One region of the Pseudomonas sp. GW821-FHT11G12 genome, then DNA from elsewhere that is predicted to be linked to it. Evidence: predicted binding sites of a transcription regulator. Region 1 holds the regulator's gene; the other holds the start of a gene.
The links. The regulator sigma-54, encoded in region 1, starts transcription at its own class of promoters, with help from an activator protein. The targets are predictions, from matches to a motif close to ANTGGCATNNANNTTGCTNT.
Positions count from the first base shown of each region.

Region 2: a site for sigma-54 is predicted at 2,778-2,797, ahead of AC1RR7_RS20735 (CmpA/NrtA family ABC transporter substrate-binding protein). Genes of this name have one in related genera too.

Region 1 is NZ_JBXARH010000006.1:222,855-227,241, reverse strand. It holds gene lptB (LPS export ABC transporter ATP-binding protein) at 1-646, shown strand, start outside; gene AC1RR7_RS19490 (RNA polymerase factor sigma-54) at 833-2,326, shown strand; gene hpf (ribosome hibernation-promoting factor, HPF/YfiA family) at 2,400-2,708, shown strand; gene ptsN (PTS IIA-like nitrogen regulatory protein PtsN) at 2,720-3,184, shown strand; gene rapZ (RNase adapter RapZ) at 3,187-4,044, shown strand; gene AC1RR7_RS19470 (HPr family phosphocarrier protein) at 4,060-4,335, shown strand; gene AC1RR7_RS19465 (ZIP family metal transporter) at 4,376-4,387, opposite strand, start outside.
Region 2 is NZ_JBXARH010000007.1:129,594-133,980, reverse strand. It holds gene rlmKL (bifunctional 23S rRNA (guanine(2069)-N(7))-methyltransferase RlmK/23S rRNA (guanine(2445)-N(2))-methyltransferase RlmL) at 1-783, opposite strand, end outside; gene rmf (ribosome modulation factor) at 1,314-1,529, shown strand; gene AC1RR7_RS20740 (quinone-dependent dihydroorotate dehydrogenase) at 1,669-2,688, opposite strand; gene AC1RR7_RS20735 (CmpA/NrtA family ABC transporter substrate-binding protein) at 2,913-4,124, shown strand; gene AC1RR7_RS20730 (ANTAR domain-containing response regulator) at 4,140-4,387, shown strand, end outside.

The sequences.
Region 1 (4,387 bases):
CAGCGGTCAGATCGTCGGCCTGCTCGGCCCCAACGGCGCCGGCAAGACCACCTGCTTCTACATGATCGTCGGCCTGGTGCAGGCCGATCAGGGTCGCGTGCTGATCGACGACCTGGACGTCAGCCACCAGCCGATGCACGGTCGCGCCAAGGCCGGTATCGGCTATCTGCCACAGGAAGCGTCGATCTTTCGCAAACTGTCGGTGGCCGACAACATCATGGCCATCCTCGAGACCCGTCAGGAGCTCGACAAGGCCGGTCGTCGCAAGGAGCTGGAAAGCCTGCTGCAGGAATTCCACATCAGCCACATCCGCGACAACCTCGGCATGAGCCTGTCCGGTGGTGAGCGTCGCCGGGTGGAAATCGCCCGCGCACTGGCCACCGCACCGAAATTCATCCTGCTCGACGAACCGTTCGCCGGTGTCGACCCGATCTCCGTGGGCGACATCAAGCAGATCATTCACCACCTCAAGGCCAAGGGCATCGGTGTGCTGATCACCGACCACAACGTCCGCGAGACGCTGGATATCTGCGAAACGGCCTACATCGTCAATGACGGCCAACTGATCGCCGAAGGCGACTCCGCGACCATCCTCGCCAACGATCTGGTGAAGGAAGTGTATCTGGGTCACGAGTTCCGCCTGTAAGCGCGACAGCATTCGACCAGCCGTCCGGGTGCTGTAACGTTGAAGCGCACTTTTATACGCTTTTATTGTTACAGCGCTCTAGGCAAACACGACAGTTTCAGGCATATAATTTGCTTAAGTTTGGCGCTTCGGCGCCCTGTAGTGGATGGCGCATAGCGCCGGCGAATAAGGTGTTAAGCCCCTGCCATGAAACCATCGCTAGTCTTGAGAATGGGCCAGCAGCTGACGATGACACCGCAGCTGCAACAGGCCATCCGCCTGCTCCAATTGTCGACCCTGGATCTGCAACAGGAAATCCAGGAGGCTCTGGAATCCAATCCGATGCTCGAACGCCAGGAAGACGGCGACGACTTCGACAACTCCGATCCCATGGCCGACAACGCCGAACAGAAGCCCAACACCGAGATCCAGGAACCCTCCTATCAGGAGACCGCACCGACGGTCGACAATCTAGAGGATGGCGAATGGAACGAGCGAATCCCCAACGAACTCCCCGTCGACACCGCCTGGGAAGACGTCTACCAGACCAGCGCCAGCAGCCTGCCGAGCAGCGATGACGACGAGTGGGACTTCACCACCCGTACCTCCGCCGGCGAGAGCCTGCAAAGCCACCTGCTGTGGCAACTGAACCTGGCGCCGATGTCCGACACCGATCGCCTGATCGCCGTCACCCTGATCGACTGCATCAACAATCAGGGCTACCTCGACGAAACCCTCGAAGAAATTCTCGACGCCTTCGATCCGGAGCTCGACATCGAGCTGGACGAGATCGAAGCCGTCCTGCACCGCATCCAGCAATTCGAACCTGCCGGCATCGGCGCACGCAACCTGGGCGAATGCCTGCTGCTGCAATTGCGCCAGCTGTCGGCCAAGACTCCTTGGCTGGCGGAAGCCAAGCGTCTGGTCACCGATTACATCGACCTGCTCGGCAGCCGCGACTACAGCCAGCTGATGCGCCGCATGAAGCTCAAGGAAGATGAACTGCGCCAGGTCATCGAACTGGTGCAGAGCCTCAACCCGCGCCCCGGTTCGCAGATCGAGTCCACCGAAGCCGAGTACGTGGTGCCTGACGTCATCGTGCGCAAGGACAACGAGCGCTGGCTGGTCGAACTGAACCAGGAATCGGTGCCGCGCCTGCGGGTCAACGCCCAGTACGCCGGTTTCGTGCGCCGCGCCGACACCAGCGCCGACAACACCTTCATGCGCAATCAGTTGCAGGAAGCCCGCTGGTTCATCAAGAGCCTGCAGAGCCGCAACGAAACCCTGATGAAAGTGGCCACCCAGATCGTCGAGCATCAGCGCGGCTTTCTTGAATACGGCGACGAAGCCATGAAGCCTCTCGTGCTGCATGACATCGCCGAAGCGGTGGGCATGCACGAGTCGACGATTTCCCGGGTGACCACGCAAAAATTCATGCATACCCCCCGGGGCATTTATGAACTGAAATACTTTTTCTCCAGCCACGTCAGCACCTCCGAAGGCGGCGAATGCTCGTCCACGGCGATCCGCGCGATCATCAAGAAACTGGTTGCCGCGGAAAATCAGAAAAAGCCGTTGAGTGACAGCAAGATCGCTGGTTTACTGGAGGCACAAGGCATTCAGGTGGCTCGCCGCACCGTCGCCAAGTACCGCGAATCCCTCGGGATCGCGCCTTCGAGCGAACGCAAGCGGTTGATGTAAGCCACGTTACAGCGTTCCAGTGGCAGGCTCTTCGGCCTGCCGCTTTATGCACTGGCAACGAAGGAGAAGCTGTATGCAAGTCAACATCAGTGGACACCAACTGGAAGTTACCCAACCTCTCCGTGAGTACGTTGAGCAAAAGCTCAAGAGGCTTGAGGGGCATTTCGACAAGATCACCAACGTGCAAGTCACGATGTGCGTCGAGAAGCTGAAGCAGAAAATCGAAGCCACGCTGCATATTCCCGGTAACGAGGTCGTCGCAAACGCGGAACATACCGATATGTACGCAGCGATCGACGCGCTGACCGACAAGCTTGATAAACAACTCAAAAAGCATAAGGAAAAGACCCAGAGCCTGCTTCAGGGCGCTACCGGTCGATAACCCCCACCCCCATGATCCGACTTGAAAGCATCCTGACCCCCGGCCGTTCCCTCGTGAACGTGCCGGGCGGCAGCAAAAAGAAAGCCCTCGAACAAATTGCCAACCTGATCGCCCGGGAAGTACCGGATCTGGAGATGCAAGATGTCTTCGAGGCACTGATTGCCCGTGAAAAACTCGGCTCGACCGGTTTTGGCAACGGCATCGCCATTCCCCATTGCCGCCTCAAGGGTTGCGAATCCCCCATCAGCGCCTTGATGCACCTTGAAGCGCCCATCGATTTCGACGCCATCGATGGTGCACCGGTCGACCTGCTGTTCGTGCTGCTGGTCCCGGAAGCCGCCACCGATGCGCACCTGGAACTGCTGCGCCAGATCGCCAGCATGCTCGACCGCAAGGACGTACGCGAAAAATTGCGTCGCGCCACCACCAACGAAGCCTTGTATCAGGTTGTCCTGGACGAGCAAAACGGGCACTAAACATGCGCTTGATCATCGTCAGTGGCCGCTCCGGCTCGGGCAAAAGTACCGCTCTGGATGTCCTCGAAGACAACGGCTACTACTGCATCGACAATTTGCCTGCCGGCCTGCTCCCGGAACTGGCGGAGCGCGCACTGATTCATACGGAACTGTCTCAGCCACTGGTCGCGGTATCGATCGATGCGCGCAATCTGCCCAGTCATCTCTCGCGCTTTCCGGAATTGCTTGAAGAAGTCCGCAGCCGGCACATCCAGTGCGACGTCCTGTATCTGGACGCCGATGAAGAAACCCTGCTCAAGCGCTTTTCGGAAACCCGTCGTCGCCACCCGCTGAGCAGCGCCAATCGTTCGCTGGCCGAAGCCATCAACGATGAAACGGCCCTGCTGGGCCCGATCGCCGATCTGGCCGACCTGAAGGTCAACACCACCAATCTGAACCTGTACCAGTTGCGCGACACCATCAAGCTGCGGCTGCTGAACCAGCCGGAGCCGGGCACGGCGTTTCTGGTGGAGTCGTTCGGTTTCAAACGCGGCATGCCGGTGGATGCGGATCTGGTGTTCGATGTACGCTGCCTGCCCAACCCGTACTGGAAACCGGAACTACGCGCGCAATCGGGGCTCGATGAGCCGGTGGCCGAATACCTGGCGGCACAGCCGGAAGTCGAAGAGATGTTCCAGGACATCTATGCGTATCTGTTCAAATGGCTGCCGCGCTTCGCTGCAAGCAATCGCGCCTACGTCACCATTGCCATTGGCTGCACCGGCGGACATCACCGTTCCGTCTACCTGACCGAACGCCTGGGTCAGGCCCTGCAGAAAACCCTGAAGAACGTCCAGGTTCGCCACCGCGACCTCAGCTAAAGGATTCACACCGCGATGCCTGCTCTGGAAATCGAAATCATCAACAAGCTGGGCCTGCATGCCCGGGCGTCGGCAAAGTTCGTTGGCGTGGCGGGGCAGTATCCCGACTGCACGATCAGAGTGGGTCGCACCCCGGAAACCACGGTAGATGGCAAAAGCATCATGGCGATGATGATGCTCGCTGCCGGCAAGGGCACCAAAATCTTCCTGAGCACCGAAGGGCATCAGGAACAGGAAGCCCTGGATGCCTTGGTGGCACTGATCAACAACTACTTCGACGAAGGCGGTTGAAAGCCTTTGGTGGCGAGGGAGCAAGCTTCCCTCCCCCCTCTCATCCCAACGC
Region 2 (4,387 bases), on a different contig from region 1:
CGGCTTGGCCAGACCGGCAGCAGCACGCTCAGCAGCTTCTTCATGCAGTTTCTTCCACAGCGCCGGTACGTGACCGAGCCAGGCGGTAAAGCCCCACTGCTCGCGACGCAGGTTCGGCGCCATGTCGGCGGCGATCATGCCGGCTTCGACCAGGAACGTGCCGACACCGCACATCGGGTCAGCCAGCGCGCCACCTTCGGCGGCAATGCGCGGCCAGCCGGAACGGATCAGGATCGCCGCCGCGAGGTTTTCCTTCAGCGGCGCAGCGCCCTGCTGCAAACGGTAGCCGCGCTGGTGCAGGCTGTGGCCGGAGAGGTCGAGGGACAGGATCGCTTCGCCGCGATCCAGACGCAGGTGAATGCGCAGGTCCGGGTTGAGCTTGTCGATGCTTGGACGGTCGCCCTGCGGGGTGCGCAGTTTGTCGACGATGGCGTCCTTGACCTTCAAGGCGCCGAAGTGGGTGTTGTCGATGCCCGAGCCGTGGCCGCTGAATTCAACGGCCAGGGTGCCGTCGGCCAGCATGTGGTCCTGCCACTCGACGTCGAGCACGCCGTGATACAGGTCCTCGGCGTCTTTCATCGGGAAGCGCTTGAGCACCAGCAACACGCGGTTGGCCAGACGCGACCAGAGGCACAGGCGATAGGCGGTTTCCATGGTCGCCATGCCACGCACGGCGGAGGTGTGCTCGCGGGCTTCTTCAAGGCCAAGCCCGACGGCTTCCTCGATGAGCAGGCCTTCAAGGCCTTTGGGGCAAGTGAGGAAGAGTTCGAAACGGTCGGACATGGTTTTTCCAGAGCCTTTGGCTAATGAACCGGCAACGCATTGCCGATCCGGTTTTCAATCAGGCGCTTTTCTACAAGAGCGCCCGCGTGGCACGAAGGTGTGCCGTTCCATCCCCGCTGCTCGGGTTAAAAGAGCTTAGATGCCGGGACAGATAAAAAAGTTGATGCAACAAAATGACTCAAAGCAACCCTTCGTCGAAAAGTACCCGACGGTAAACGTGGGTCATTCTCACTAAGGAATTAAACCTGTCATACAGTGCAGGGCCGATCATACCGGGGTTTGGTGAATAAACATTCATGAAACCTGGCGTTACTTATCGCCATAGCATCCTTTTCGTTACGTCCTTATGACAAAACGGTCATTCCCTCGATGTGACTCATTGGTTAGAACTGGACACAGGTTGACGTCGCAACGGCGTCAACACCTTGGCTCGCCACGCCGGCAGCGAGCCGCCAACGGCAGAGTTTTTCTGCCAGACCTCAATTGAGGTCGACGCGACAAAAACAGTCAACAAGTGAGGGAAACACCCTATGAGAAGACTTAAGCGTGATCCGTTGGAAAGAGCATTTTTGCGCGGATATCAATATGGCGTTGGTGGCAAATCCCGTGAGCTTTGCCCATTTACTCTACCGTCGGTACGTCAAGCCTGGATCAACGGCTGGCGAGAAGGACGCGGCGACAACTGGGACGGTATGACCGGCACTGCGGGAATCCACAGACTCAACGAACTTCACGCCGTCGGCTGACACAGGGCACTTATTCCGACACGACAATCTGATTTCGCAACACCCTGATCACCATGCACGTCCTTCCCGGACGGCGGGCTACGGCCCAGGGGCTCCTTCGAGGAGCCCTTTTTTATGCCTGCCTTTTCATGTCCGAAGATCAGCGCTTGGCGGCGATCGCGTCCACGGATTCACGGATCAACGCCGGGCCCTTATAGATGAAGCCGGAGTAGATCTGCACCAGGCTCGCGCCGGCAGCGATCTTCTCGGCCGCATGCTTGCCTTCAGTGATACCGCCCGCCGCGATGATCGGCAGTTTGCCACCCAGCTCGGACGCCAGCACTTTGACCGTGTGGGTGCTCTTCTCGCGAACCGGCGCGCCGGACAGACCGCCCGCCTCGTCACCGTGTTCCATGCCTTCAACGCCCACGCGGCTGAGGGTGGTGTTGGTGGCGATCACCGCGTCCATCCCGGTTTCGATCAGTGCTTGCGCGACTTGCGCGGTTTCTTCGTCGGTCATGTCCGGCGCGATCTTGATCGCCAGCGGTACATGTTTACCGTGGCGCAGGGCCAGTTCGGCGCGGCGCGTGGCCAGGTCTGCCAGCAATTGCTTGAGCGAGTCGCCGAATTGCAGGCTGCGCAGGCCCGGGGTATTCGGCGAACTGACGTTGACCGTGATGTAGCTGGCGTGGGCGTAGACCTTGTCCAGGCAGATCAGGTAGTCATCGACCGCACGCTCGACCGGGGTGTCGAAGTTCTTGCCGATGTTGATCCCCAGCACGCCTTTGTATTTGGCCGCCGCGACCCGCGCCAGCAGGTTATCCACACCGAGGTTGTTGAAACCCATGCGGTTGATGATCGCCTCGGCTTCCGGCAGGCGGAAAATCCGTGGTTTCGGGTTGCCCGGCTGTGGACGCGGGGTCACGGTGCCGATTTCGACAAAACCGAAACCCAGCTGCGCGAAGCCGTCGATGGCCGCGCCGTTCTTGTCCAGACCGGCCGCGAGACCCACAGGGTTCGGGAAGTCCAGGCCCATGACATTCACCGGCAGCGACGCCGGGGCCTTGCACAGCAAGCCGTTGAGGCCCAAACGCCCGCCCGCGCCGATCAGATCCAGCGACAGATCGTGGGAGGTTTCCGGGGAAAGTTTGAACAACAGCTGACGGGCCAGGGTGTACATGGGCGGGTATGACTCGAGGCGGCGAAAAGAGGCGGCGATTATAGCCGGGCATCGCCCCGCCGCGCGAGGCGCACACGCAAATCCCCTGCACTGGCATATGCCTTGCACCTTCCCCTGCATCAGCCCGCAGGCCAATGACGGCAGGCAGGCAAGGACAATGGCGTCGTCACCGGGTTTTGCCTCGACAAAGTCCGTGACGACGTTTTTTTTGAGGATGGCTTTTCATGACTCAAACCTCCATCGGGCCACTGGCCTGGGTCAACGGCAGCGATGCCCCGGAAAAAAGCGCGATCAACCTCGGCTTCATGGCCCTGAGCGACTGCGCTTCGGTGGTGGTCGCCGCCACTCAGGGCTTTGCGCAGCCTTACGGCTTGACCCTGAACCTCAAGCGCCAGAGTTCCTGGGCCAACCTGCGCGACAATCTGGTCAGCGGCGAACTCGATGCCGCCCACAGCCTGTACGGCTTGATCTACGCGGTGCACTTGGGCATCGGTGGCGTCGCGCCGACCGACATGGCGGTGCTGATGGGCCTGAACCAGAACGGTCAGAGCCTCAACCTGTCCCACGGTTTGCAGAGCCTGGGCGTGACCGGTCCTGAGGCGCTGGACCGCCACGTGCACCAAACCCGCGCAAGGCTGACCTTTGCCCAGACCTTCCCCACCGGCACCCACGCCATGTGGCTTTATTACTGGCTCGCAAGTCAGGGCATCCATCCATTGCAGGATGTCGACAGCGTGGTCGTACCGCCGCCGCAAATGGTCGCGCACCTGCAGGCCGGTCGCATCGACGGTTTCTGCGTCGGCGAGCCCTGGGCCGCCAGCGCGGTGCAGCAGAATCTCGGCTTCACCATGGCAACCAGCCAGACCATCTGGCCCGACCATCCGGAAAAAGTCCTCGGCTGCACCCGTGCCTTCGTCGAGCAATACCCCAACACCGCCCGCGCACTGGTGATGGCGATCCTCGAAGCCAGCCGTTTCATCGAAGAGAGCCCTGAAAACCGCCGCAGCACCGCGCAGCTGCTCAGCGCCGCCGAGTATCTGGACGCCCCGGTTTCCTGCATCGAACCGCGTTTTCTCGGCGATTACGACGACGGTCTGGGCAATCGCTGGCAGGACCCGCACGCCCTGCGCTTTCACGGCGATGGCGCGGTGAACCTGCCGTACCTGTCGGACGGCATGTGGTTCATGACCCAGTTCCGCCGCTGGGGTTTGCTGCGCGACGACCCGGATTACCTCGCCGTCGCCCGTCAGGTGCAGCAACTGGCGCTGTACCGCGACGCGGCCAGCGCTGTCGATGTGCCGGTCGGCGCCGAGGACATGCGCAGCAGCCAGTTGATCGACGGCAAGGTCTGGGATGGCAGCGACCCGGCCGCTTACGCGCAAAGCTTCAAGCTGCATGCGTTGAGCAACAACGCCCCCCTTCTCGCCCGCCGCTGACAGGAGACCGCGAACATGCTGCGCATTCTGCTGATCAACGACACCGCCAAAAAAGTCGGGCGCCTGAAAGCTGCGCTGACCGAGGCCGGTTTCGAGGTCATCGACGAGTCCGGCCTGACCATCGACCTGCCCGCGCGCGTCGAAACGGTGCGCCCGGACGTGATTCTGATCGATACCGAGTCACCGAGCCGTGATGTGATGGAACAAGTGGTGCTGGTCAGCCGCGACCAGCCCCGGCCGATCGTGATGTTCACCGACGAGCA